Regions from separate parts of the Solibacillus sp. FSL K6-4121 genome, predicted to be linked through region 4. Evidence: riboswitches for the same ligand, from Rfam matches in the RefSeq annotation. Region 4 holds a riboswitch; each other region holds the start of a gene.
The links. Region 4 has a riboswitch for cobalamin ahead of MHH95_RS11875 (glutaredoxin family protein). Riboswitches for the same ligand answer to the same signal wherever they lie in the genome.

Region 1 (7,570 bases), 280 kb from region 4:
TTATTTTGGCTGATTTTTAGATTAATTTCCAAATAAGCGGAATTTCTCCGTTTATTGATCCCATAGCTTATCGTCTGACCTACTTTTAACAACAGTAAACCACTAATACTTAAGCGTTTAGTGATTTACTGTATTTTTGTGAAATCAGACAGATAATACTTGAGTGCGTAGTAGCTTAGCGGCTTCTACCATATTTATTAATGAAGCAATCGTCTCGGACTCATGGCGTGTTTTTAAGCCACAGTCAGGGTTAATCCAAAATTGATCTTTTGGGATAACAGCGAGACTTTCTTCTAATATAGAACTAATCTCTGAGATGCTTGGAACACGGGGACTATGAATATCATAAACGCCTAAACCGATGCCAAGTTCATATGGATGTACTTTTAAAGAATCAATTAGCTCTCCATGGCTTCTGGAAGTTTCCAATGAAATAACATCTGCATCCAGAGCGCGGATAGGAGCTATAAAATCATTGAATTCGCAATAGCACATATGGGTATGAATCTGTGTATCTACCGCCACTTTTGATGTTGCCAGCTTAAACGAATCTACCGCCCATTGTAAATATTCATCCCAATTTTCCTTGCGTAAAGGTAGTCCTTCCCGAAGTGCCGGTTCATCAATTTGGATAATTTTAATTCCTGCATCTTCTAGTGCCTTAACTTCCTGCTGAATTGCCAAACCAAGCTGGTAGGCGACTTCTTTTCTTGGAATATCATCACGAACAAATGACCAGTTTAAAATAGTTATAGGTCCAGTGAGCATGCCTTTTACATATTTTGATGTAAGCTTCTGTGCCTCAACGACCTCTTTAACAGTCATTGGATGTGTCCATTCAACATCGCCGTATATGATTGGTGGTTTAACACAACGTGAACCGTATGAAACAACCCAAGCATTTTTCGTGAAGGCAAATCCAGTTAAATGTTCTCCAAAGTATTCCACCATATCTGTCCGTTCAAATTCACCATGTACTAGTACATCCAATCCGATTTCTTCTTGAATTTGAATCCAGCGTGCAGTTTCTTCCTTTACAAAGGCTGCGTATTGAGCGTTAGTTATTTCCTTCTTCCGCCATGCCGCCCGTGTTTTCTTTACTAGCTGAGACTGAGGAAAGCTGCCGATTGTTGTAGTAGGGTAGTCAGGTAAGTTTAATGATTTCTTTTGCAGTACTTGGCGCTCTTTAAATGGAACAGTACGTGTGAAATCTGTATCCTTAATTCCTTTAACTAAATTGTTAACTTGCTCATTTTTTCGTATGGGATGTGTCGCTAAAGATTCAATCGCTTTAATACTATTTGCGACGATACCTTCTTTAACCCACGTTCCATGCTGAATATAATTTGTTAAATGCGCAATTTCGCGGATTTTTTCGTCAGCAAAAGCAAGGGCATCATATAATTCAGACGGAAGATTTTGTTCTGAGTTTTTTGTAACAGGAACATGCTGTAGACTGCAGGAAGAGCTAACCCATAAATCTTCTACACCACTTAATTGCTTGACGGTACTTATTGTAGAAACAGCTTCAGCTAAATTAGCTGACCAAATATCCCGACCATTAATTATGCCGATGCTTAATGTTTTATTTTTAGGAAAACCATGTTGCAGAAGCGATTTCATATTTTCTGTTTTACCATGTACGAAATCTAAGCCAATACCTGCAACAGGTAGATTACTTAAGCGCTCAAATGAAGTTAGTGCCTCAAAATAAGTTTGTACTAGTATTTTTGCGTGTGGTACGTCTTCAGTTAATTGTTTATAAACTTCTTCGATTAATAAAATCTCATCTTCCTCGAGGTTTTTAGTGAAAGAAGGTTCTTCAATTTGAATCCAATCAGCACCTGCATCTACAAGCTGCTGGATTACCTGTGCATATAGCGGAATTAACTTTAAAAAGAAGGCGGCACGTGTTTTATCGTCATACCCTTTTGCTAAGTCAACGAAAGTATAAGGACCGATAATTGTTGGCTTTCCTATAATGCCTAGCTCATTTTTAGCTTCTTCAAACTGTTGTAAGATGTAGTTATTTGTTAAGGATAATTCCTGATTTTCATATTCCGGAACAATGTAATGGTAGTTTGTATTAAACCATTTCGTCATTTCACTTGCTATTACTTCGTCAGTACCACGTGCCATTGCATAGTATGTAGTTAACGAAGAAGCATTTGGTAGCACATCATAGCGTTTAGGAATGATGTTAAACATCACTGCTAAATCCAGTACCCGATCGTATTTTGTGAAATCCCCGATAGTAATTAACTGTAGTCCTAAATCCTGTTGGCGTTTCAAGCGATTCAGGCGGATGGCTTTTAGCTGTTCTTCAAATACATCCTCATCAAGCTCTTTTTTCCAAAATTTCTCTAAAGTTTGTTTCCATTCTCGGGTAGCTCCAATATAAGGGTAACCGATAACATTACTAACAATATTCATTTGATAAGCCTCCTCATGTATTTACATAACCCAAATAAAAAAGCTGTTTCCAATGTGACTTGGAAACAGCTTAGGACTTATCTATGCATAGTAAAATAAACGTCTATAATTGACGCTTTATTCGCACAGAACACCACCTATTTCCACGTAGGTATCGGGTGTGTACTAGAAAAAGGCAGGTCTCCTGACTTAACATCAACGCGCCTCTTACCTTCCCGTTAAATAACAGTGGCTTTTTAAGAGTTGCTCCGTAATACAGTTGCGGGACAGTGTTGGATTTGCACCAACTTCCCTTTTAAACGCACAACAATGTGCGTACCTTTTCTTACACGTTATGTAATTGTACAAACTATAGCATAAAAGGAACCATAATTGTATACCTCGGTCGCTAAAAATATAGAATTTTCAGTAAAAAAGGTAAAAAGAAAGACGTAAGACAGCTTTTAATCAACATTTGAAATAACGTGTAAAGGATGTAAAAAGTATTTATTGAAATTCGACTTGTATAGTAAACGAATAATTAATTTGTTTACAAAATAACGAATATATATTATAAATGTTTATAGAGGTGATTATTTTGGATATTCAAAACATTTCGGTAAATACATTAGTGAATGGTTATGAACTTCAAGATGGCCATTACGAATGTTTATTTTGCGAGACAAGATTTGGGATTCATGAAGTCTTTCAACATGAGGGACGGTTTTTTACAGCAGAAGGTACGATAAAGCTGCATATCGGACAAATACATAAATCGTCGTTTCAGGCATTGCTGTCACTTGATAAAAAGGTAACAGGTTTATCGGATGTGCAAATTGAAATGCTACAGTACTTTTTTGAAGGCAAGTCAGATCAGGAAATAGTCGAAAAAAGCAGTTTAACAAGTGTATCAACAGTTCGTCAGCATCGTTTCAAGTTACGTGAAAAGGAAAAGCAGGCGAAAATTTTTATTGCGTTAATGCAGCTCATGAAAAACCCGGAGCACTATGCAATTCATAAGGGGGCGAAACAAGTGGACGAACGCTATAGTATAGAGGAACAAGAACGCGAGAAAGTATTAACGACATATTTCAAAAATGGATTAGACGGTGGCATTGAAACGATTCCAAGTAAGGAAAAGAAAAAGCTCATTATTTTACAGCATATTTTAAAGCGTTTTGAAGAGGGGATCCATTATCATGAAAAGGAAGTGAATGAAATTTTAAAAACTGTCAATGCAGATTTTGTATCGCTTCGTCGTCATTTGATCGAATATGGTTTTATGGAGCGCAGTAATGATGGTTCGGAGTATTGGCTGAAACAATAGGGGGATTTTATTATGAATGTGGAATTAACTCGCTTTCGGGTAAGACCCGGTAAATCTTCTAAAGTGGAGGAATGGCTAAACTTTTTGAATGAACATATGGATGATGTACTTGTAACGCTGGAAGGTGAAAAAATGTATGTGGAAACAATTTTTCATGAAGTTCTGAATGGCGAAGAATATTTATATTGGTATTCGGTTCGTGGAGAAGGCGGTGTGGATGTGGATGAGTCCGATCACTGGATAGATAAAAGACATCTTGAGTATTGGGATGAATACATTGATGCAAGCTTTGGTTCTGTAGATTTAAATACAAAAGTTGTGATGGTTCCGGAAAAAGTCCGTGCTAGTATGGATTTTTAAAGAAGTAATCATTAAAACTATAGTGATCGCAGTAGGATGACCTTCCTGCTGTTTTTTGTGTTTAGTAAGGTATTATTTCCAAATAAACAGGAATGTGAAAACTTTTCTAAATCGAGCCTCGTTAACAGTATGAGGGAGGGATGAGCATGTCGCGTAAATTACAGTTGGAACATTTGATGCAATACTATAGCGAAAAATTAATACGAATTGCGTATTATTACACAAAAAATGCACAATCCGCTGAAGATATTGTGCAAGATGTATTTATTACCTTTCATTATAAAGCAAACTATGAGGAACAAGGGGAAATCGGTGCATATTTAGCGAAAATGACGATTAATAAATCAAAGGATTATTTAAAAAGCTGGGCATACCGTAGCCATTTACTAAAGGATAAAATTGAGATTTTAAAGCGTTCAACACACGAAAATCAGCTTGTTCTCCAACACGAACATGAATTGATTGAGCAGGCTATTTTAGCTTTGCCAGTCAAATGGAGAGAGCCGATTATGTATTTTTATTTTGAAGAAATGAAAATTAAGGACATTGCTATGTTACTTGAAATTCCTGAAAGTACAGTTAAAACAAGACTGACAAAGGCGAAGAAGTTGCTGAAAAATGAGCTGGCTAGCGAAAACTGGGAGGTGCTTTCACATGACGAAGAAACGATTGTACGGGATTGATACGAAGCAAAGTGCAGCATTTGTAGAAAAAAGAGTGATACAGGAGATTCAAAACCGAAAGAAAAAGAATATGCGTAAATTTGTCTTCATTCCTACCGTAATTGTTGTCTCGGCAATGCTGTTATTTTTATTATCTCAACTAGCACCGAATTTACAAAGTGTCACACCGCTAAGCTCTCAATACAAAGTTCCCACAACAGTGCTAGATGATGAATTAATCCTACAGGTAAGTCCAGTATTAGAAAACGATATATTAATGAACAATGAAAGAATAACACCTGAACAGGAATTTAAAAAGGATTATAAAGTTTTGTTATATACTTATTACGGAAAAAAGTTGACTGGTGAAAAAGTGCATTTCGAATTATCACAGCATTGGGCAGATTTTTTCCATGTGAATTTTGGGGAAAATGTTTATGCAACGGGAAGTGGCTCTACCCAAAATAATGATTTAGAAGATTTTATCCATGATGAATTCCGAGTCATATTTAATGCAAAAAACATAAGTGAAGCCGATTTGAGAGCAGCGCTTGATGAAGCTTATTTATATGTTATATATGAAAATTTAGCGGGTGATGTTGTTGAAGAGAAGATTTACTTAGGCGATTATTTAGAGTATATCGAATAAAACGTGAGGCTATAGTTTCGAAACATTTAGTACATTATTCACTCTGAAACACTTTTATAATTTCCAGATAAATATAAGTAAGACCGTACCTCTTATGAAATGGTACGGTCTTTTTTTTATTAGCGTGATTATAACAGGATATTTATTTTGAACAAGTATAGACTCGATAACTAAAAGTTTCCTGATATTTGGTGATAATGTCCAAATGTTTTCTCATGACGTCGTAAAGCGCGGGGTCAATTTCATTGGAGTAATGAAAATCGGGTTCGGATTCAATTGTAGTATGATGCTTTATTTGAATATTTTCAAAGCCAGTCTGTTTTAATAAATCCGCCCAGTCCGTTTCCATAAGTAGGGAATCAAGACCATAAAACTGCATGATTTCTTGTTCTTGGGCATCGTCAAGTCGTTCGTTCAACGTTGGTTCTACAGCAATGAACCGTCCACCACTTTTCAATATGCGGTAAATCTCACTTACTGCTTTTTGTTTATTAACAAATGAAAGGACAGATTCAGAAATAATAAAATTAAAATGATCATTTGGTAAAGGGATATCTTCAATAGAGCCTTCCAATATTTCTACTGGCAAATTATTAATCTTCATTCTATGTCTGGCCTTTGCAACCATTGTCGGATTAAAATCAAGCGCTGTCACTTTCGCCTGGAATGTTTGTGAAATGTAAGCTGCTGTTTGACCAGTACCACAACCAGCATCTAAAACGTGCCAACTACTGTTAATATTTTCATTTTTTAATATTTCTTCTGTTAGATTAATTCCGCCAGGGTGTGCACCACCAATTCCAAGTTCTGCGAGAAGCTCTAAATAGGAATTTTTTATATGTTTCACCTACTTTAAATTTTAATAATGAAATAATTCACACAATTCGCCCGTTTCCAGAAGGGATTACACTTATTAAAACAAGCCACGATGTGAACGAAATATTTCTTTGTATCATATGTCAGTAAAAAGTGATGGTTCTTTTATGAGGGGGATGCGGAGAAAACGGTATTTAGCTAATATTAAAACCAACTAAATTAATAAGTTAACAAATATTTAATCAAAGTACTTGAATTATAGTAGAAAACTATTATATTATATTCCTATAGATAAACTAGGTAATAAAATTTGGGGGAATAATTATGTTACAGATGGCATTAACGGGTATCCTTTGTGGTGCTCTTTTAGGTTTTGTGATGCAGCGTGGACGCTTTTGTTTAACAGGTGGCTTCCGCGATATGTACATCGCAAAAGATAATCGCATGTTTTATGCGTTACTTGTTGCGATTGCCATACAGGCAGTAGGTGTGTTTGCACTTATCGGCGCAGGTGCGTTTGAGTATACAGTAGGGCAGTTTCCATTGTGGGCAACAATAGGAGGCGCGTTTATTTTTGGGATAGGGATTATTTTTGCAGGTGGTTGTGCCACAGGTACTTGGTATCGTGCAGGGGAAGGCTTAATCGGGAGCTGGATCGCATTGGCGTTTTATATGTTAATGGCAGCAATCATGAAGTCTGGTCCATTGGCACAATTTACAGTGGATGCACGTACTCCGGTTGTCGGTACAGATTCAATTGCAGAAACATTCGGCATTAATGTTTGGTTTTTAGTCATTCCGTTTGTAGCCTTGGTAGCATTCGTTGTTTACCGTGAATTACGTAAACCTCGTGTGAAGATTCCAAGCTTAAAGCCAAAGAAAACAGGCTTAGCGCATATTTTATTTGAAAAACGCTGGAATCCATATGTGACTGCGGTTTTAATCGGTTTAATTGCGACATTGGCGTGGCCGTTAAGTGCGGCATCAGGACGTATTTTCGGTCTAGGTATTACAACACCTTCAGCAAACCTTCTCCAGTTTTTAGTAACAGGAGATTTAGATATTATTAACTGGGGTGTGTTCCTTGTATTAGGTATTTTCTTCGGCTCATATTTCGCAGCAAAAATGAGCGGTGAATTCCGTTTACGGACACCTGATACAAAAACAGTTGTACGAAGCTCTAGCGGCGGTATTTTAATGGGTTTCGGTGCTAGTCTTGCAGGCGGCTGTTCGATTGGTAATGGTTTAGTTATGACTTCTATGATGACTTGGTCAGGCTGGACGGCTTTAACATTTATGATTCTGGGAACATGGACAGCATCTTATTTCGTATTTGTGCGTCCA
Region 2 (7,570 bases), on a different contig from region 4:
TGTATTATGCACAGTATGCGCATGCACGTATTTCATCTATTTTACGTGCAGCAAGCGAGCAAGGTTTTGAGGCATCATTGGAAAACCTAAACTTACTAGTAGCAGAAAAAGAAGAAGATGTTCTGAAAAAGGTTGGTGCATTCCCGCAAATCGTGGCAGATGCAGCGAAACACCGCACACCGCACCGTATCGCAAACTATATCCAAGACTTATCAGCAGCATTCCACAGCTTCTACAATGCAGAAAAAGTATTAAATCAAGACAATAAAGAGCTAACTCAAGCTCGTTTAGCGTTAATTACAGCAGTAAAAACAACATTGGCAAATGCGTTGAAATTAATCGGCGTAAGTGCACCTGAGAAAATGTAATCCAAAATTTCACGACACTCTATTTTCTATTAACGGAAAATAGGGTGTTTTTTTTCGAAATGCGATGTTTCTACTTTTTAACTGAGCCTTTCTACCTTTTGTTGTAAAGGTTCTCCTTTCTCCCGCCACCGTTCCACTTTAAATTGGAAATTACCCCCTTATTTATTAAGTGAATAAATCCCTACAAAGAAACTAGGGATATCTATTGACTTGTAAATTTCTGAAACGTACTATTAATTTGATGAAATAACTACGTAAGACAACAGACGAGGGTGGTGCTTTTCATGAGCAAGGAATTATTTATTGAAACGGACGAGCAGCGACAATGGTTGGAAAAGCTCGAAACAATTTCAGAGAGTATAAAACAATTGGCTCAACAAACAGATGAGCAAGCGACATTTCCATTTGAAAATTTCCAAAAGCTACGCGAAATTGGCTATACAAAAATAACGTTGCCAAAGGAATACGGAGGAGATGGCTTCACCGTATATGATGCGCTTTTACTACATGAAACGTTGGCAAGCTATTGCGGAAGTACGGGGTTGGCAGCTTCGTGGACAATTCAAAATGTAGGCGAGATTTTTGAAAACCGTTACTGGAATCCTCAAAAGCTTGATTGGTTTGGTGGAGAAATTGCAAATGGTGCGACAGTAAATCGTGCAGTAAGTGAGTTTGCGATGGGAAGTCCAGTGCGTGGTGGGCGTCCGGCGACTTCCGCAAAACGTGATGGCGAACATTATATAATTAACGGGCGTAAAAACTATACGAGCGGTGCACCGGATCTCGATTATTTTTTAGTATCTGCATGGATTGAAGATGAGGATCAGTTAGGGTTTTTCCTTGTTCCGAAAACAGCTGAAGGAGTATCGGTCGAAAACACGTGGGATGTGGCATCAATGCGCGGTACGGGAAGCGATGATTTAGTGCTCGTCAATGTACGTATTGATCAGACGAACTTAGTGGAAATCCCAAACTATACAACAGGCTTTAAGTTGAACGGCTGGTTACTGCTTATCCCAGCGACTTATTTAGGGATTGCACAGGCAGCACGTGATTATGCGGTTGATTTTGCGAATAGCCATTCACCAAATAGTATTCAAGGGACCATTGCACAATTGCCGAATGTTCAAACGCTCATCGGAGAAATGGATTTAGCATTAACAAAAGCTCGTTTTACTATTTATGGAGTAGCAAGACTGTATAATGACCCGACGAAGAAGGCGACCTTAGTTAACGAAATCAATATTGCTAAACATGTTGTGACAAATACAGCGATTGAAGTCGTTGATAAAGCGATGCGTTTAGTTGGCGCAAAGAGCCTTCAACGTTCCAACCCACTTCAACGCTATTACCGTGATGTACGTGCAGGCTTACACAATCCACCAATGGATGACATTACAATTAAGCGTTTAGCAGAGACAGCAATTGAAAACAATTTAAAAACAAAAGAATGAACTGTTATTTAATACGCAGAAACTGAATTATAAACAAATTATCTGAAACTTTGGTAATTTTGCATACAATTAATGAAATATCCGCTATAATAATATTATTAATTAAATATGTACTATAAAGGTTCTTACTATATCTAATTAAAGTAAGAAGTAAAAGGGAAATCGGTTCAAATCCGATGCGGTCCCGCCACTGTAATTGCTAGTTTTGAGCTATATGCCACTGAAATTTTCGGGAAGGCAGCTCATAAACGTTAATGCATAAGCCAGGAGACCTGCCTTTATAATGCCCGATTAATGCCTACGCGGATAGGATGTGGTAAATGAATTTTTTATTTGAATTTATTTGCTTTCATAAAGCTTCCTAGTTTGTAGGAGGCTTTTTATTTTTGTTTAAAATTACAGGTTAGAACAATTTTAGGAGGAATTAATTACATATGAAAACTTGGCAACGACTTTCTTCAACAGGAATTATCTCCATTATGCTCCTTGCAGGGTGTGGGGTTGAAGAAACAGCAGTAGAAAAAGATACAGCTCAACAATCGATAGAAACTGTTGAGGAACAAGCACAGTTCCCTATAACGGTAACGGATGCTTTAAACAAAGAAGTGACAGTGGAAAAAGCTCCTGAACGCATTATTTCCCTTATTCCATCCAATACAGAAATATTATTTGGCTTAGGCTTAAATGAACAAATTATTGGGGTATCTGACAATGATAATTACCCGGAAGAAGTTCAGACAAAAGAAAAAGTTGGTGGGATGGAATTTAACTTGGAACAATTGATTGCATTGCAGCCAGATCTAGTAGTAGCTCATGAATCAGGTCTTTATAGCTTTAACGAAGAAGGTATTGCGCAACTTGAATCAGTTGGCATTCCTGTATTTGTAGTGAAAAATACTACAACATTTGAAGAAACATATACGACTATTGAACAAATTGGGCAATTAACAGGGAAAACCGCTGAGGCAACAGAGATGATTGCATCCATACAAAAAGGAATTCAAGACATTGAAGTTAAAGTGGCTGATTTAGAAGAGAAATCTGTGTTTATCGTAGTGGGCACAGAGCCGGACTTATATGCAGCGGGACAGGAGACATTTATTAATGAAATGCTAGAAGTATTAAATGTAGAAAATGCAGTACAAGAGCTTGGGTGGCCGATGTATAGCTCTGAGCAATTTGTTGACAGTAATCCGGACGAAGTGATCGTAACATATGAAAACGACTATGAAAGCATCGTAAATAACTCTGCCTATAACGAAATGGATGCAATTAAAAATGGCAATGTTCATGTCGTAGATGGGGATACGACGAGTCGCCAAGGTCCACGTATTGTAGAAGGTATTGAATCACTAGGTGAGGCAATTTATCCAGATGTATTTAAAGAATAGAAAATATATATATGCTTATGTTACTTCCATTGCATTGCTTCTTTGTAGCTTGTGGATCGGAGTATCATTTGGAACGGTTAATATCCCCCTTTCGACATTATGGGATAAAACGACAGATCCGATAGCTTACAGTATACTGTGGAAAATTCGAATGCCACGGGTAATTTTAGCCGCAATCGTTGGTGCATCACTGGCGATTGCAGGGGCGGCTTTCCAGGGGCTATTAAAAAACCCTTTGGCCGATCCTTATACGTTAGGGATTTCATCAGGTGCATCAGTCGGAGCCGTTATGACAATTTTTTTAGGTATCTCGATTCCGTTTCTTGGGGCATTTACATTACCAGTATTCAGCATGGCAGGTGCCGCATGTACAATGGTCATTGTATTATCATTTGCCCGACTTGTGGATCGTTCAATGAAAATGGAAACGTTAATTTTAACAGGAATTATATTTAGCTCGTTTTTAGGTTCATGTATCTCATTAATGGTTGCTTTAACGGGGGAAGAGCTTAGAGCGATTATTGGTTGGCTGCTTGGGAGTGTATCGATGCGCGGCTGGTCATATGTAAATATGATTTTACCATTCATGATTATCGGTACGAGTATTATATGGTTCAATCGCCGTGAACTGAATGCAATGATATACGGAGAGGAACGTGCTCAATACTTAGGGGTAAATGTGAAGCGCAGTAAATATATGATTTTAGCAGGTGGCTCCATTTTAACAGGGTCTGCTGTAGCAGCATCCGGTACGATTGGTTTTGTCGGTTTAGTTGTACCGCACATGATTCGTCTATTAGTTGGAGCCGATCATCGACATTTACTGACATTATCCTTTTTAAACGGTGCGAGTCTACTCGTCATTTGCGACTTAGTATCACGGACCATCATCTCACCTGTAGAACTCCCAATTGGCGTAATTACTTCGTTTATTGGTGCACCGGTATTTGCCTATATTTTCTTTAAGCAACGTAGAAAGGTTGTTGCATAGTGTTAAAAGTGAACGAATTGTCAGGTGGTTATGACGGAAAACAGATTGTGAAAAATATGACGTTTCACGTGGAAAAAGGTAAAATCCTCGGGATTCTTGGTCCAAACGGTAGTGGAAAATCGACATTATTAAAAATGATCAGTGGCGTTTTAAAACCTACACGGGGGGAAATCCTGATTGAAGATCGCCCGATTAATAGCTACGATAATAAACAATTGGCAAAAAAGATGGCTGTTCTTCCTCAATTAAACGCCAGTGTATTTACGAACAGTGTATATGACGCTGTTTCACTGGGCAGATATCCACATCAAAGGGGCTTTTTTTCCACATGGTCAGAGGAAGATGAAAACCTTGTAAATCGTGCAATGGAAAGCACCGGGGTTTCGCATTATAGAAATCGACATCTGGAGTTTCTTTCAGGTGGTGAGCAACAGCGTGTATTTATTGCACAGGCACTAGCTCAGGATTCGGAGCTGCTTCTTTTGGATGAGCCGACAAATCATTTGGACATTGCTCACCAGAAGCAAATTTTAGATATGATTCGAATGCAAGTCGAACTTAATGGATTAACGGTTGTATCAATTTTTCATGATATTAATTTGGCGTCGCTATATTGTGATGAACTGCTTTTAATTGAAAATGGGGAAATACGAGCTTTTGGTGAGCCACATGAAGTCATCATGCAAGATCAAATTGCCGATGTCTACCAGGCGCGTGTGGTGACGTATCCACATCCTGAACTACCAAAGCCACAAATAACAATGATGCCAACAAATGAATTAGAACAAAAACAATCGACTATAAATAAAAATAATTTCAAAATAACAGATGAGTATGTTAAGTATATTTCTCCATCCCCATTAAAAGTTATTTCTTCGGCAGTACATAATGCGGGAATAGGCTGGTATGATACATTTTTAAACCGGGCGATTGCTCCGGAATATGATATATACAATGTAAAAGAAGAAACAGAGCAATTTTTACAACACAATCACTTTTCACCAACAAATACGGTCGTTATGTTAACAGCTGTGAAAACGAAGTGTGCTTCCATTCAGCATTTTTCAAAAGATAATGTTGAAATTAGTGTTATGGTAACAGCAGGGGTAGGAAATGGTGTAGATGTCACAAAAGCTTATTTACGCGAAGATAAGCCGCATATCGGGACTATTAATACGTGGGTTTTTATTAATGGTAAACTAACGGATGAAGCATTTATTCAAGCTATGATTACGGCAACAGAAGCGAAAACAAAAGCATTGGCAGACCAACAAATTAAAGACCCTTTAACAAATACAACGGCAACTAGTACCGCAACGGACAGCTTATTAATCGCCGCGACCCAGCAAGGCGAAGAAATGCCGTATGCAGGACCAATTACTGAAGTCGGAAAATTAATCGGTAGAGCCGTTTTCGAAGTTACCGTGTCCGCAATAAAAAAGTATAAAGAGCATACAATTCTTTAATGCAACGCTAAATCGAAAGGATGAAATTTGATGAAATTATACACAAAGACAGGCGATAAAGGGAAGACAAGCATTATTGGGGGCCGTGTTGATAAAGATCATCTACGTGTAGAGGCATACGGAACAATTGATGAATTAAATTCATTTATCGGCAAAGCAGTGTCGGAACTCGATTCAAGTAAATTTCAGGATATTATTGAAGATTTAACAGCTATCCAGCATGAATTGTTCGATGGCGGCGGCGATTTGGCCAATGTAATGAAGGAACGTCACTATAAATTAGCAGAGGAACCTATTGCAGTTCTAGAGAATCGGATTGACCTATTATCTGAAGAAGCACCTCCATTAAAACGTTTCATATTACCAGGAGGCGCACCTGCTGCTGCCACATTGCATATTGCTCGCACGATAGCCCGTCGCGCAGAACGACAAACTGTATCGTTAATGAAAGAAATTGAAGATGTTTCACCTGTTGTACAAAAATATTTAAATCGTTTATCGGATTATCTATTTGCTGCAGCACGGGTAGTGAATTATCGCTTATCCATTCCGGATGTTGAATATATTCGCAGTGGTGACGTCTTTAAATAAAGTAGGAAAATGCTAGCTTAGACAAATAAATTGTCAAGCTAGCATTTTTTATATTTTGATTTAATTTTCAGAATTAATGATGAAATTTGTTGACTGAATGCTCATTCATAACTACAATGAGGTTATAGATTAATAGGGTAATATAGTTTGTAGGAACAAAGGGGTTCGGAAACTTAGTATTCCAGGGGGGAAAAGTATGAATACATTTTTAATTATTAACTGGATTGCATTCATTGCTGTGCTACTTTATGCATTAGGGTTATTTGCATACTTATTGAAAACACGCTATGACTACGTTCAGCTTGGCCGTAAAGAGGAGTTCAATCAAAAATTTTCTGAGCGTATGGAAGATATTATTGAGAAAGTATTCGGTCAATCAAAATTATTGAAAGACAAGAAGATGGGACTTGTACACGTTCTGTTTTTCTACGGATTTTTAATGGTTCAGTTCGGAGCAATTGACCTGATCTGGAAAGGGCTAGCACCAGGCTCACATTTGCCGTTAGGTGGCTTATACCCAGTATTTACATTTACACAGGAGCTTGTCGTACTAACGATTTTAATCGCAGTTGCAGTGGCATTTTACCGTCGTTATATGGAAAAGCTAGCACGTTTAAAGCAAGGTTTTAAAAACGGTTTAGTATACATGTTTTTAGCAATTTTAATGTTTGCTACACTATTTGGTAACGGTTTTTATTTAATTTGGCATGATCATGGCTTAACAGGCTCTGAACCTGTTGCCTCAGCTATTGCATGGGTATTCCAATGGATGAACCCAACAATTGCTGCTGTAATGTTCTTTGTAATGTGGTGGGCGCATTTATTAGCGCTATTAGCATTCCTTGTTTATATTCCACAAGGTAAGCACTTCCACTTAATTACGTCGATTTTAAACGTTTATTTCAATCGTCAGGAACGTATGGGTACATTACGTCCAATAGATTTTGCTGCTTTGGAAGAAGCGGAAGACGAGGAAAGTATGCCGCCGCTCGGTGTTGGTAAAATCCATGACTTCACGCAGAAGCAAATGCTCGATTTATATTCCTGTGTTGAATGTGGCCGTTGTACGAATATGTGTCCGGCAACAGGTACAGGAAAAATGCTGTCTCCGATGGATTTACTTGTAAAATTACGTGATCACTTAACATTTACAGGAGCAGTTGAATTAAAGAAAAAGCCATGGGTACCATTTTCTTTCTTCAATAATACACAAGGGAACCAATTAGCGATGGCAGCTGGTGCTGAAGGCGCGGTAATTGAAGATATTTATAGCCCATCATTAATTGGTGATGTTATTACAGAAGAGGAG
Region 3 (7,570 bases), on a different contig from region 4:
GTCGTGAAGCTCGAAAAAATAAAGATATTTTATTTATCGATGCTTCAAATGAGTTTGAAAAAGGCAAGAACCAAAACAAACTCTCTCCTGAAAATATCAACAAAATTATAGAAACTTACAGTAACCGCGTAGACGTTGAGAAATATGCTCACGTGGCATCTTTGGATGAAATCAAAGAAAATGATTACAATTTGAACATTCCACGTTATGTCGACATGTTTGAAGAAGAAGAAGTTATTCCACTTTCACAAGTGGCTCAAGAATTGAAGGAAGTTCAAGTAGATATTATGAATTCATATGAGAAATTGTTTGAGCTTATGAGTGAATTGAATGGAACAACTGACAAAGCTAAAAATGAACTTAGCAAATTTATTGATCTTTTAGAAAAATAATCATGTAAATTAATGATTCCAATAAACATCAAAACCTTTAAAAAACAGAGGTTTTGATGTTTTTACTATTTCAACGAAGAGTATTTAAAACACCACTAAAATAATTTAAAATTACAATGTAATTTATGAGCTTTTGATAACTGCATCATTAGCTGCTACTTGAGTGCTATTTGTGTATATGTCCATTGTTGTTTTAATGAAAGAATGACGTAAACGTTTTGAACTTTCTTTATACTAGCATTATCCTCAAATAGAAAAGAACAGTGTTTAGGGGGTTAAAAATTTTAGTTAACCAATGCTTCCAATATAAACTTTTCAGCAGTAAACAAAGCCTCTTCTTTAGTGGAGAAGATACCTGTTACGCCATTTATTATTTGATCTTCTACCTCAATAATATAATCCGCAGAATACTGTTGTTCCATATACTTTTTTAAAGTGATGGAGATGGTTACGTCTTCGTAATTAAAAACTTCAACGTCATAAACTTCGGCTTCATATGTACCTAATTCATAAATAATCGATTTTTCTAACCCAATCATGTAAATTCCTCCATTCAATAATAATATATTACACTTATAATTATATGGTAAATTATACAAGAAGACTATTAACTGTTTGATAATATCAATAAAATTTTCAGGCAATTTTAACTTTTTTCATCCAAATCTTAACTTTAGCAATCTTGACGGATAAGGGTGCTTATACAGGTACAGAGGGTATTGCCAATGTTACTGAAGCGAAAGAAAAGATTGTCCTAAATTCCATCAATATTTTAATGAAACGTGGTATTAAAGGGCTCTATATTTACGCAAGTGATGAAGCGCTGCGAGATAAATTGCTTTCATTTCAAAGAGAAGACATTTAAATGAATTGCTTGATTAGGGGTATTGAATGGGAGTTGGTCTCTTGTTTAATACCCTTTTTCCAATGCCTGTGAGGGGGGGAATCCTTAAAAATTAGCTCCTTTTCTTTATTCAAGTTACCTTTATTACGATATAAACTTGCTAATTATAAATAAAACGGACATATGTAACCGTCAAGTAAAATTAAACAGTTAAGTAATTCAAAAATTTCTTTTTTATAGTATTCTGAAAAAAGTACTATGCTAATCATATTTTTGTGTTAAAATAAATTCCAATTGAATATGTTTTGCAGAAATAGGTTGCTCTTAATTGAGCATAATAGGGAATTCGGTGTGAAACCGAAGCTGTATCCGCAACTGTAAGTGTAGAAGACTGTGTAAAATATGCCACTGTTAAATGAGGAAAAATGCCTCTAGTCAATGGGAAGGCTTGCACATGATACACGAGCCAGGAGACCTGACTTATTTTTATCGTATTAACTCTCTTCGGAATAAGGAGAATGTACGGCAAATAGATGAACGGGTATTTTTATATGCTTTTTTCTGTTTTCCGCCATTTCTCAATTTGAGGAATGGCTTTTTTTTTTGTATTGGGTTAATGGCAAAACATTATTCATGAAAAACTTTCAGGAGGTTTATTGCATGGATTTTTGGAAAAAGTGGTTGCATATAGCATTAACACTTGTTCTAATGGTATCACTTATAGCGCCAGCAACGGTAGATGCTGAGCAGGTAGAAAATTTAGAGAAACAAGTGGAACAAATTAGTGTGCAACTAGAAGTAAAAGGGTTAAAAGAAAATATTATTGCCAACTCCAATATATCCGTAACAAAGGGAGCAAGTGCACTTGAGGCGTTACAGCAAACATTAACAGCTGCAAATATCCCATTTGAAGTCGTGACTAGCGATTATGGCCCGTATGTAAAATCAATTAATAGTTTAGTATCGGGTTCATTAGGTCATTGGGATGGTTGGGGTTATTCGATTAACGGTGAATCACCTGAACTTGGTTTAGGAAGCTATGAACTTCAAGCAGATGATATAGTATCTGTTTATTATAGTTTATCGCCAATGTTAGAGGCACAGGCGTCTGAACAAGAGGGCGAGAAACTTGTTGAAGTGTCTGTAAAAGGGGATTTATTTACTGAACAGGCAGCAACATTAGAAAATTGGATAACGCCAGATGGTTTAACAATTACAAATATTACTAAGCAGGACGAACAACAATTAACATTAGCAATTGAAGCGGCACCTGGTACATATGAATTACAGCTACTAGCTCCTGCATTATTAAGTGCACAAGAGCAAAAAATTTCAGTAAAAGTTGTCGATTCAATTCAACCTGTAAATGACTTAAAAGTGAATTTCCGTGTTGAAGGCATTGCAGGTACAGTACTAAATGTAAAAGACTTTGAAATTAAAGGTAACGGTAAAATTAATGCTGCACAAGTAACACAGCAAATTTTAGATGCCCATAAAATTACGTATGACTACAGCGACTCAACGGGCTACTTTAAAAATATTGGTGTAGACGGTGAAAAAGGCCTAGGTGTAGGCAGTGGCTGGATGTACAAAGTAAATGGGGAATATCCAGATGTTTATGGAAAAGACGTTGAAATTAAAAATGGCGATACAATTGTCTGGGATTATATTAATGCATCTTCAGTTATAGAAAATTATGAATTCCCAGAGTACAACTTAATCATGTATTCAGGTGCTGAATCTGTCGATAAAATTACGTTTAATCCAATCATTGATATGCCAACAACGGTAGTGGCAGGTACAGACGTAAAAATTAAAGTGACAGGTAAATATAATACAGTATCTTACTTGTATGAGCATATTTCAGGACCACATATAACGGATTTAGCAGACGTAACTGTTGAATATAACGGAAAAAAATATGTTACAAATGCACAAGGTGAAGTAACGATTCCTGCAGTGGAAGTAGTAGAAGGAAATTATGAACTTCGCTTTACAAAAGATTTACCAGGTACTATTTTGACGGATAACGGCAATAAAGAACTTGCCTCGTTCCCTCGCATTATTCGTACGTATGAATCATTATTGGTTACACCAGATGAGCAACCAGCAGAAAACCGTAAAAAAGCGGAAGATGCATTAAAATTAGGCGCAACATACTTACAAGCAAATAAAGAAACTGTAACGGCACGTGTAAATGAATCACATAGCGCATTTTGGATGTTAACAGCGATGAAGGCAGCAAATGTCAATGCAGGCACATACGACTGGACAACTGCACCAACAACTGCAGGTACGTTCTTTACAACCCCGTTAGAAGCATCACAAAATGATACAAATAAGATTGCGGGCACAATTATTGCAGCAAAAGCATTAGGTTTAGATCCATTAAACATTAAAGGGCGCAATCAAGTAGCAGATTTATTAGCAATGCAAAAGGAAAACGGTCTGTTCTCGACAATTTGGGGTGAAGCATTCGCTTTAATCGCGTTAGAGCTAGCTAATGCAGAGTATGACCAACAAAAGCAGATCGAGGCTATTTTAGCTTTACAAAATAAAACAACAGGCTATTTTGGTGATAACGATGCAACAGGGTGGACATTATTTGCACTTTCACCATTTAAAGATGACCCAGCAGTAAAAGCAGCGATTGACAAAGCGGTAGCGGCTGTACATGCGAACTATCAAGCAAAAGGCTTCACAGATAACTCGAACTCAATGGCAGCGATTATTTCAGGTCTAGCAGCAGTGGGGGAAGATTTATTCTCAACAAAATGGTCTTATAAAAAAGGTGATGACTACGTAAATATCGTAGGTCACTTAGTAGATAACTATATTCTAAAAGATGGTGGCGTACTGTATAAGGCGTCGCAAACAAACTCGAATTTAATGGCATTAGAGCAAGTGTATATCGCTTTAGCGGATGCGTTAAATGGAAAATCAACATTTTATACAGTAGCAGAAAATGCAGTAACTCCAGCTCCAACACCAGAAAAACCTGATTCAGAAAAACCAGATTCAGAGAAACCTGATTCAGGGAAACCAGATCAAGGGAAACCAGGTACAGATGGCGGCGCAACGGCTCCACCAGTAATAACGAATAGTAAGGTAACGATGTCGATCACTGTATCTGCATCAGAAGTTGTTTTACCAAGTGAGCAGTTTGAAATTTTAGCAGATGAAACAGCATTTGATTTATTAAAACGTGTTACACAGGCAAAAAATATTGCGTTAAATGCACGACAAACATCAATGGGGATGTATGTTGCAGGTATTGCGGGCGTTAACGAGTTTGATCGTGGTAAATTAAGCGGCTGGATGTTCAGCGTTAACGGTGCATTCCCAGAAGTATCAGCAGATGTGTATCAATTAAAAGCAGGCGATGTTGTAAGTTGGGTCTACACATCTGATTTAGGTGAAGATGTAGGCGGGTCACCAGGTGGCGGTTCAGCAGGTGCAGGTGGCGGTTCAACAGGTGAAGGTTCAACAGTAACACCACCAACAACAGAAGAATCAGAGCAAACGGATGAAATCTTTACAACACAATTAACAGGTGCAGATTTAGCGGGGGAAAAAGAAGTAATCGTAACAACCCCAAAAGGTTTAGTACTAACAATTCCTGTTGAAAACGTAACACTTGCAGAGGGTGAAAAATTATCTGTAAAAGTTGAGGAACAAGATGGGAAAATTACATTTGCAATTCAGATTATGAATGAAAAAGGCGAAACAAAGCCATTCGCATTCTCATCAGGCTATGTGAAATTAACGTTCCTTGTTAATGCAGCAAATAAAGTAGCTGTAGCTAATGGCAATGTAAAGTCTACACTTATTGCGGCAGTGAATAGTAAATTTAATGCAACATCAAATGCAGCAGAAAATGGAGAAATCGTTATTTTACAAGAAGAGAACGGTGCGTTAATAGCTGTACCGCATTTAATTGTAGACGGTAAAGCAACCGTGTTCACAAAAGCAGGTGGAACATTTGTAACATCAACTGAGCAAGTGACATTCAATGATATTGCAAATTTCAGCAATAAAGATGAAATCACGTATTTAGCAAACCGTTATGTAATTAAAGGATCAAACGGCAACTTTATGCCACAAAGTAAGATTACACGTGGTCAATTTGCGATGATGATTGCCCGTGCATTAGGTTTAAAAGCGTTAGGTGAGAACCCATTCACGGATACAGTTGGGAAAGAGTATGAACAGGCGATTACAGCTTTATACGAAGCAGGTATTACAACTGGTCGTACAAATACAACATTCGATCCAAAAGATTACGTTACACGTCAACAAGCAGCAGCATTTATGGCACGCGTACTTGCTTACGTAGAGAAGAAGCCATCTGTAAATGGCGAAGTAACTTATAAGGACGGTGCGCAAATTGGAGCAATGTACAAGCAGGATGTTGCACTATTAGCGCAGTTAAACATTATGACTGGTAAACAGGATGGTTCATTTGATCCACGTGGTTCTTTAACACGTGCACAAATGGCGAAAATTTTAAAACGTACATTAAATGAAGCAGGATTGATGTAAAACTATAAGTCGAAAGTCCATCATAGATCTATGATGGACTTTTGCCATATGAAAGAGGGGGAAAAAATGAAGCAATTGAATAAAATACTCGTTGTGCTATTACTAACGATACTTGCATTTGTACCGCTACAGCAAGTAGAGGCAAAAAATACGGTTGATGCTTATAATTCAGCCGCTCAGTACATGGTGAAGCAAGTGCCAAATCCAACGTACGGTGATGAATGGGTTGTAATCGGTCTAGCACGAGGCGAGGCTCAAGTGCCAGCGAATTATTTTGAGACGTATTATCAAAATGTAGTGAAGGAAGTAAAAGCACTGAAAGGGAAGCTACACCAATATAAGTATACTGAATACTCACGTGTCATCATTGCCTTATCAGCCATTGGAAAAGATCCGAAAAATGTAGGAGGCTATGATTTAACGAAGCCACTTGAAGAAGTAACGAATGTTGTCTGGCAAGGTGTGAACGGTCCGACTTTCGCACTCATTGCCTTAGATACGAAGCAATACGATTCCCCTGTAAGAGCTCAATTAGTAAACGCTATTTTACTAGAGCAGCTTCCAGATGGAGGATTTACGCTAAGTGGAGAAACTGCTGATTTGGATTTAACAGCGATGGCTATTCAAGCACTTGCACCGTATGCTGAAGATAAAAAGGTTGAACCTGCACTTCAGCGTGCAATCGCAAAAATGAATGCATTAGCGGCGAACGGTTATAACAACGCGGAGACAGCTGCACAAGTAATCACTGCTTATGCCGCATTAGGTCTAGATGCATCGGAACATGTACAGAAGATGCTAGCATTTTATAATGCAGCTGATGGTGGCTTCAAGCACGTCTTAACAGAAAAGCGTGCAAATGGGATGGCAACAGAGCAAGCGACGTATGCTTTAGCAGCATATGACCGCGTACTAAATGGTAAAACGTCATTATATGAGATGAAAGAAACTAATACTAATTTTAATGATACAACAACAGGTTGGGCTAGACCTTATATTGATGAAGCGGTTGAGTTAGGTCTTTTAAAAGGGTATGCCGATGGAACATTTAGACCGAATAATCATTTAACTAGATCTCAGGCAGTCGCAATTATTGTTCGTGCCATGAAGATTACCAATAAAGAGAATGCACCGTATCAGGATTTAGGAAATATGGCGGTTGCGAGTAAAAATGAGATTGCTGCAGCTTATGAGGCAGGAATTATTAAATATAACGGTGGGACATTCAACCCAAATAAGAAAATTACTCGTATGCAACTAGGTTTAATGCTTATGCGTGCATACAACATACAGCATGCACCATATGTCGCGAAGAAGAATGTAACCTATAGTGATACTGCTCATTTACCCGCAGAAGAGCAACAAGCCCTTGCTTTTTTAGCTGAATATAGCATCGCAACAGGCTCAAACGGTAGATTTAACCCATCCGATCCGACAACACGTGCTCAAATGGCAAAAATGAGCGTTCAATTTGTGAAAGGAACGATGAAGTAATGAAAAAATTAATATTTTTTTTATTACTTACCTTTTTACTAACGGGCTGCGGGGTTCAATCCGTTGAACAATATGAGCAAATGCAAGAAGAGGAGAGAAGTAAGGAAGAAATCGTACAGCCAATTCCTTCAGAAACAAAGGAAGAGACCGCTGAACCTATTGTAGAGGAAGAAAAGGCTCCAAAAGAACAAATAGAAGAAGGGGACGGAGTAGTAGAAACAACAAAGGCTGAAGAAAAGCAGGCCCCAAAACCGACTGAACAAAAAGTAGTTGAGCAGCCAGTCGAACAAAAGCCAAT
Region 4 (7,570 bases):
ATGTACACGAAGTGGCAGCACAACACGTTGTCATTACAAACGGTGCAGCAGAAGGCTTAATGGCTTTGGCTCAACTTTTTAAAGGACAAGAAGTAGCTTTATTACAGCCTTCCTTTTCGGAGTATGCCAGAACATTAAAACAGCAGGGTTGTGTCATTCATTCTATTTTAGCTGAGGATATTGAAGCGTATCGATTTAATGAAGTAAAGTTGGAGAAACAGCTGAAAAATGTCCATGCCTGCTATATTTGTAATCCGAATAATCCAACAGGCATATTAATGAAAAAAAATTGGATTGAACAGTTGGTTAAAAAGTACCCTCATTGTAATTTTGTTGTCGATGAAGCGTTTATGGACTGGACCGATGAATCGGAGAGCGTCATTCCATTAGTGAACAGTTATCCTAATTTATTTGTTGTACGATCCATGACGAAAATGTATGCGCTGGCAGGAATTCGTCTCGGTTATATCATCGGGCAACAGGCAGAAGAACTCCGTCATTACTTGCCGCACTGGAATGTTAGTGCAATCGCAAATGAAATCGGCTGTCTCTGTTTACAGGACAAGGATTTTGTAATGAAATCTCGTGAAAAGAACAGCAAATTACGAAGTCAGATGGTGATGGAATTAAAATTGATGGGTTGTAAAGTATCAAACAGTGCAGCGAATTTTTTACTGTTCCAATTACCGAAACAATATAATCCAGATGAATTTTTTAAATATTTATTAGAGCGAGGTATCGTTTTACGCCATACAAAAAACTATGTCGGCTTGGACGGCGCATGGTTTCGAATCGCTGTCAAAAGTGAAGAAATCTGGAGTAAATGCAAGGATGAAATAACGTATTATGTCAATAATCATTAACTACTACCGTCATGGTGAAACTGTATGGAATAAAGAAGGGCGGCTGCAAGCATGTTTCCTGACCAGACCATTCACCAAACTGGAAATTTGCGTGAAATTAACTTAGGGCATTGGCAAGGTAACTCTATAAAAGATCTTCAACTAGATGAACAGTATTATTGCTATTTGAATACACCGCATTTATTTATGAATACGACACAGGAATCTTTTGGTGACGTAACGAACCGAATGCTCGCATTTCACGAGTATTTGGTACAGTTACCGTATGAGAGAATCGTAGTCGTTTCTCACGGTGTTGCCATTGCTTGTTTGATTACCGCGCTTCATAAACAGCCATACAACCAGCTATGGGGTTATTTGTTGGATGGTGCTGCTTGTTTTTCGATAGAAGGGAATAGTGAACAAATACATAAAGATATTTTTGTACAGTAATAATGGGGGAGAGCAATGATTTACGATGTTTGTGTAATCGGTGGTGGTCCTGCCGGGATCTTCAGTGCATTTTATAGTGCATCTAGAAGGATGAACACAGTATTAATTGAAGGCAATCATGAACTAGGTGGTCGACTTAATTTATTTTTAGACTATGAAATTTATGATATTCCTGGTCAGTTTGGCGTTTTAGCGCGTGATTATAAACGAGCGCTGATTGAACAGTTAAAAGTAAGTAAAGCTAATTTGTTACTTGGAGAAATTGTTGAGAAAATTGAAAATAGTGACGAGTTGTTTTATGTAATGACAACACAGCAAACCATTCTAGCTAAAACAATCATAGCGGCAACCGGCAATGGATTTAATGAGGTAAAAAGGATCGAACATGCGCACATCTCGGGAAAAATACAGTATGACCCGCCAGCTTACCAACAATATGACGGTCCAATTGCAGTGATCGGACATACACCGATGGCAGCAGATTGGGCAATTCAGTTAATGGGGTATGGAAATGCGGTTACATTATATACCGACAAAGAGTTGAATTTACAGCCTATTTTAATGGACGGGCTTGCCAACAATAACATTCCAATTTATAAATTCTCGGATTTTAATGATTGGGCATATGAGGCTGTCTTTTGCCATATTGGTTCAAAAAAACGTACCATTGATTTCAAAGGATGCATTGCGCAAAGAGATAATGGCTTAACAAATTGTCGCGGATATTTTGTAGCAGGTGATGCCCGCTATGAGCAAGGTAAACTGAAGCTTATACACGGCGCAACACATGATGCAATGCAAGCAGTAAATGCAGCCTTTCAATATATACATGAAGGCGCGACTTACCAACCGATAGTTTCAACACATGACCCGATTTTTAAAGAATGGATAAAATGAACTTATTAAATAGGAAGAAACGCTATACCGGAATTTTGGTATAGCGTTTCTTTTTTAGAACTTAAACGTGTCATCCGTAATTGGGGCGACTTTAGCAACGGCATAAGTAGATCCTTTTTGACTGAAGAAATCGTACGTTGAGCCAGTATTGGAAATCCCGTTCATCACTACCGGGTTGACTTCCTCGTCCGGGAACATCGTATCGAGCCCCAAGTTCATAAGCGCTTTATTCGCATTGTAGCGCACGTATTTTTTCACTTCGGGAGAAAGTCCTGTTTCTGCATATAAATCATCGGTATACTTCATTTCATTTTGATATAAATCGAGTAAATATTCATAGCCCCACAAAGTAAGCTCCTGCTGTTTTTCTGGTGAGAACGTTTTGAAAATATTCTGGGCGAAAAAGCCGACCGCTACTCCGTGAATTGATTCGTCACGCAAGATTAAACTAATCACTTCCGCACTATTTCTTAAAACACCTTGTCCTCCTAAATAAAGCGGGTAGAAGAAGCCGGAATAGAATAAAAAGCTTTCCAGCATAACTGAAGCGAACATTGCTTTCCATAAGCTTTCCGGGTCATCTTCTTTTATAGCTGTGTATACTTCGCCAATGCGGTTTGCTTTATATTGAAGAAACTCATTTTTTTGCACCCATTCGAAAACTTCGTCGATTTCAGTGTTTGTACACAGTGTTGTAAAAATATATGAATAAGACTTTGCATGGATTGCTTCAAAAGATCCGAATACGGTTAACACCGCTTTCTCCTGAAAATCGGGTGTGTACTTGGCGATTTCATTCATCCCGATGTTCGTTTGTACCGTATCAAGCAATGTCAGGCCGCCGAACACCTTTTTGTATGTATCCTGGTGTTCGAATTCCTTCCATTGTTTCACGTCTTTACTGACCGCGATCTCCTCGGGAAACCAGATTTGCTTCCATTGCTGATCCCAAAAAATGCGTGCGAGCTCACTTGTTGGGATATTCCAGTTGACCGCTTTATACGTTAAATTTGACATGCGACACACTCCTCAATTGTAAGTAAACGTTGGCGTACGTAATAAACGGTTTTAATTCCACGCGTCCACGCATAAATGTAGGCTTTTGCTAATTGTTCTGTGTTCCACTGGTCCGTTACGTAAAGCGTCATGGAAATGCCTTGATCAACATGCTTTTGCGCGGCTGCGTAAAGGTCGATCAGTTCATACGGATTTACATCATAGGCTTCGGTATAAAGTTCCTCATTGTCATTTGTTAAAAATGGCATCGGATAAATTGTACGGCTGTCCGCATAGTCACGAACTTCCACACGTTCTGTAACAGGGGAGATGGAAGCCGTACAGCTGCGGATGTAGGAAATACTGCCTGTCCTTAATACCCTCAGTTTCCTGATATTTAAAAGGGAGTAGACTATACAATATAGGCTTTTGCCTACCAAGTATTATAGTCGTTGAACCTTCACCTCATAGAAAGGTGCTTGGCTGCTGATTACCGATTGTATAGGCACTTAGGACATATTTAGCGAGAATTACAACCTCACAAAATATGCTTTTTTTCACCTTATGCTATCCAAAAATTTCTTTCTGCTTTCGCAACGTTCACGTTTATCGTTTCCAATTCCGTTGTCGTATTTTTGGCTTTACGGCTTTCCAGCAATTTCACTTGTTTTGACACTGTTTTACAACAATGAAAGCCCTAGTCAGTTAAGGCGCGATTGCCAGTCGATAGCTATGGAACAGTCCATATTTTTGAACTTGTTTTTTCAATTCAACCCACATATTTTGAGTAATATTCGGTGTAGCCCCAAGTGCTTTAATCACTTCGGCCGTAAGTTTTTTTTCTTCTTTGTTTAGATAGGTTTTAAAATAAACCCCGCTTGCATAATTACTTTCCTCAAATCGGTAAAATGTTTCGTTCTTTTCCTTCGCAATTTCCATTGAAGCTTTTAATGAATAATAGTTCAATGCTTCCATAAATGCATCAATAAATTCGATGGACTCTTTTGACCCATAACGGATTCCGCTTTGTACAAGGTGTCCATGCAAGTTCATAACTCCTAATCCAACAGAGTGCATTACTTTGTTCGCTTTAGATACAGAAGGAACGTTGACGATATCTGTCATAGTTGAAACATTCGTCAAAAGACGCATCGCTGTATCGACAAGCTGACCGAAATCCTGAACTTTCGTTGCTTCATGAATGTCGATTGAACCTAGGTTACAAGAAACATCGAGGCCATATTCATTCGGCTCATTTTGATCGGTAACGATACTTGTTTGCTGGTACTGAAGTATTTCGGTACAGAGATTGGACATCTTCACACGACCGATTTCCTTTAACGGATGAGCGTTATTAACATTATCATCAAATATCTCGAACGGATAACCCGATTCAAATTGCGCTTTTTTGATTTCCGTATATAATTTACGTGCATTTAATCGTTTAAGCTTACGAATATTTGGATTATCCAATAGCTCGTAGTACATTTCCGTAATTGAAATTTCAGACATGCGTTTTCCGTATACTTTATAAATGTCATAAGAACTAAACAAGACGATATCTTTATCACGGCGCATCAGTTCAAAGAAAATATCAGGAAGAATAATGCCAGTCGATAACGTAGCAAGGCGGATTTTATCATCAGCATTTGGTTTTTTGGAAGAGATGAACGCCTCAATATCTCCGTGGAAAACATTTAAGTAGACGACACCTGAACCATTTCGTTGACCAAGCTGATTTGAATAAGAGAATGAGTTTTCCAGAAGTTTCGCAACTGGCATAACCCCACTCGCACGGTTTAATATCCCTTTAATTGGATCACCTAGTGGACGTAGATCGGTTAAGTTTACTCCGACACCGCCCCCTAATCGGGAAAGCTCCAGGCAATAGCCGATATTTTCGGCAATCGAGTTCATTGTGTCGTCCATCGTCAGCTTAAAGCATGATACTAGTTCGCCACGCGCTTTTTTCCCGCTGTTAAGAGCAGTTGGTGTTGCCGGCTGATAGGCAGTCATGACCGCTTCAATGGCCCTTTCCGCCAATGCTTCATCACCCTGTGCTAAATAAAGGGCAATAATAACGATTCGGTCTTCATATTTTTCAAGAATTTCTTTCCCGTCTCTACTTTTCATCGCATAGCTATCGTAAAATTTCGAAGCACTCATAAACGAGGGGAAACGGAATTTGTACGAATATGCTTTTTTATACATCCGTTTAATAAAATCCATAGAGTACATTTCAAGAAATTCCTTTTCATAATAGCCTTCATCAATTAAATAGCGTACTTTTTCCTCAATATCGATAAAGTAGCGTAAGCGGACATTCACGTCTTCCAGGAAATAGCGGCGTGTTGCTTCTTTATCTTTTGCTAAATCCAGTTCACCGGTAGCGCGGTAACGATTTAATATGTCATTGTTTAATTTTAAATATTGTTTCATCATTAAACCTCTTTCCAAAGGGAATAATAGTAATTTTTAATGGTTAAGTAGTTGGATTGAGTCCCACGTAATTCTAGTTTTTCAATTAACGGAATGCCATATTGTGCAGCTAATAAATCGCCTGCACGTCCAAAAAAGGCATGACCGAAATTACGGTTCCCGCTTACGATAATTCCTTTGCATTGATTGTAATTCGCAGTCATGAACTGGTCGACGATAGGGGGGACAGAGCCTAATCCATCCGTATATGTAAATAGAAGATACGGCGTATCGATTTTATCCACATCGGCTATATCCTTCGCAGGTAAGCCAAGTTTTTGCACGATGTATCGTACATTGCCAGTTCGTGAAGCATAAATAATCATGCCGTTATTTCAGAAATTCGGTTAATAATGGAAGTTGGCTCTGCAATAAATTCACCATTTACTTCAAATAAAGGTACGGAAAGAAAACCCGCATCGATTACTTTCTGCTTAGCTTTTTCATCCTGGTCAATGTTGATGACTTCGACTTCCAAATTGGCAGCATCAAGCTCAGATTTTACCCATAGGCATTTTGGACAAATAGTTTTTGTATAAAGTTTCATTAATAGAATCCCTCGCTATATTGATATTTATTGTGCTGTACGTTCTAAAGAAAATATAAAAAAGGCTATCCCGGGAAAAAAGGATAGCCTGAAATGGAAACGTAAATGGAAAAATTGCGCCTCCATTTCCTATTCCCCGAAGAAATGTACGTAGTTTTAACATGGCAGGTCTCCTGGCTTTGCGTCATCCGTCAGACATACCTTCCCATGCACGTGGCACAGTGGCAATTTTAGTCTTCAGTCAGCATTTACAGTTGCGGGGACAGCGTTGGATTTGCACCAAACTTCCCTTTTAAACTACATTTAGTAGTACCGTGATAAAAAAACACAATATATGGTTGTGAATTGAGTATAAGCCGTTCCAAAGTAAAAGTAAAGGGAAGAAATAAACGTTTAACAGCTAATGGCACTTTTTAGAGAGAAAGATAGCAAATAACATCTAATCCAAGTCAAAAAGATGATCGTGAAGTGAATAACCATAATTTTGGGGGGGTTTCTAGTGAAATTTCACTTTAATGGTTGATGAGCTACGGCAAGACAGCGCTAAATTGACGTGATACATTTTTTATCACTTTTGGACCCTAAAATAACGGAAGACTTTACCGTTATTCAAAGGATGTAGCTCATTTTAGGTTGAAATAAAGGAACGTTTTACCTTTATTTTAAATAAAACCCTGAAATTTTATGTTTTTTAGGTCAATAACGGAACTTCCTTCCCTTACTTTTACTAGTTTTTATATAATTTTATAAATAACGGAAATTCATTCCGCTATTTATCTCATTCCGCATTTCAATCTCTCTCCCCACATCTAACTCATAGCAATAACCCTATTATTAGTAAAATTCCCAGTAAATACTACTTTGTATCTTGACACTCGATATATATACATTTTAAAATTTGAGTATCGATATATCGACAGTCAATATATGGAGGGCCTATGATTCCTTTATCAGAACCAACGTATTTAATTTTATTAGCATTAATAAAAGAACCGACACACGGCTATGGCATTATTAAAACAATTTCAGAGGTAAGCGAAGGGCAGTATGAAATTGCACCTGGAACACTTTATGGTGTATTAAAAAATATTGAAAAACAAAAGTTAATTGAAGTCGTTGGTGTGGATTTAAACAACCGAAAGAAAAAGATTTATGCCATTACAGATGCAGGAAAAGAGGCGCTAATCGATGAACAACGACGTTATGAAAAGCTATTATCATTTACATACAAATTAAGTGGTGAGGGATAAGATGGCAATTACACGAACATTGAATAAAAGATTTAATTCATTTGAAGCTGAAGAACAATGGTTAAACGAGCTTGCCCAAAGCGGTTGGCGTCTTGTAGATTACGATA

Region 1: another riboswitch for cobalamin. It lies ahead of metE (5-methyltetrahydropteroyltriglutamate--homocysteine S-methyltransferase); the one in region 4 lies ahead of MHH95_RS11875 (glutaredoxin family protein).
Region 2: another riboswitch for cobalamin. It lies ahead of MHH95_RS06935 (ABC transporter substrate-binding protein); the one in region 4 lies ahead of MHH95_RS11875 (glutaredoxin family protein).
Region 3: another riboswitch for cobalamin. It lies ahead of MHH95_RS00680 (DUF4430 domain-containing protein); the one in region 4 lies ahead of MHH95_RS11875 (glutaredoxin family protein).

What each region holds. Positions count from the first base shown of each region.
Region 1 covers NZ_JBBOCS010000002.1:199,521-207,090, forward strand. Annotated here, with positions in the region: gene metE (5-methyltetrahydropteroyltriglutamate--homocysteine S-methyltransferase) at 145-2,433, opposite strand; cobalamin riboswitch at 2,591-2,771, opposite strand; gene MHH95_RS10465 (DUF2087 domain-containing protein) at 3,002-3,739, shown strand; gene MHH95_RS10470 (DUF6176 family protein) at 3,752-4,099, shown strand; gene MHH95_RS10475 (RNA polymerase sigma factor) at 4,246-4,782, shown strand; gene MHH95_RS10480 (hypothetical protein) at 4,754-5,410, shown strand; gene MHH95_RS10485 (class I SAM-dependent methyltransferase) at 5,553-6,257, opposite strand; gene MHH95_RS10490 (YeeE/YedE family protein) at 6,551-7,570, shown strand, end outside.
Region 2 covers NZ_JBBOCS010000001.1:1,356,948-1,364,517, forward strand. Annotated here, with positions in the region: gene argS (arginine--tRNA ligase) at 1-368, shown strand, start outside; gene MHH95_RS06930 (acyl-CoA dehydrogenase family protein) at 653-1,822, shown strand; cobalamin riboswitch at 1,925-2,116, shown strand; gene MHH95_RS06935 (ABC transporter substrate-binding protein) at 2,257-3,213, shown strand; gene MHH95_RS06940 (FecCD family ABC transporter permease) at 3,197-4,204, shown strand; gene MHH95_RS06945 (adenosylcobinamide amidohydrolase) at 4,204-5,670, shown strand; gene MHH95_RS06950 (cob(I)yrinic acid a,c-diamide adenosyltransferase) at 5,701-6,261, shown strand; gene MHH95_RS06955 (heterodisulfide reductase-related iron-sulfur binding cluster) at 6,458-7,570, shown strand, end outside.
Region 3 covers NZ_JBBOCS010000001.1:111,122-118,691, reverse strand. Annotated here, with positions in the region: gene MHH95_RS00695 (type I restriction-modification system subunit M) at 1-392, shown strand, start outside; gene MHH95_RS00690 (hypothetical protein) at 677-931, opposite strand; gene MHH95_RS00685 (DNA/RNA helicase domain-containing protein) at 1,075-1,257, shown strand; cobalamin riboswitch at 1,536-1,733, shown strand; gene MHH95_RS00680 (DUF4430 domain-containing protein) at 1,897-5,778, shown strand; gene MHH95_RS00675 (S-layer homology domain-containing protein) at 5,845-7,272, shown strand; gene MHH95_RS00670 (DUF4430 domain-containing protein) at 7,272-7,570, shown strand, end outside.
Region 4 covers NZ_JBBOCS010000002.1:477,509-485,078, forward strand. Annotated here, with positions in the region: gene MHH95_RS11840 (pyridoxal phosphate-dependent aminotransferase) at 1-863, shown strand, start outside; gene MHH95_RS11845 (histidine phosphatase family protein) at 915-1,295, shown strand; gene MHH95_RS11850 (NAD(P)/FAD-dependent oxidoreductase) at 1,311-2,192, shown strand; gene nrdF (class 1b ribonucleoside-diphosphate reductase subunit beta) at 2,247-3,209, opposite strand; gene MHH95_RS11860 (hypothetical protein) at 3,197-3,499, opposite strand; gene MHH95_RS11865 (ribonucleoside-diphosphate reductase subunit alpha) at 3,894-5,627, opposite strand; gene nrdI (class Ib ribonucleoside-diphosphate reductase assembly flavoprotein NrdI) at 5,630-5,992, opposite strand; gene MHH95_RS11875 (glutaredoxin family protein) at 5,989-6,213, opposite strand; cobalamin riboswitch at 6,360-6,545, opposite strand; gene MHH95_RS11880 (PadR family transcriptional regulator) at 7,152-7,463, shown strand; gene MHH95_RS11885 (DUF2812 domain-containing protein) at 7,465-7,570, shown strand, end outside.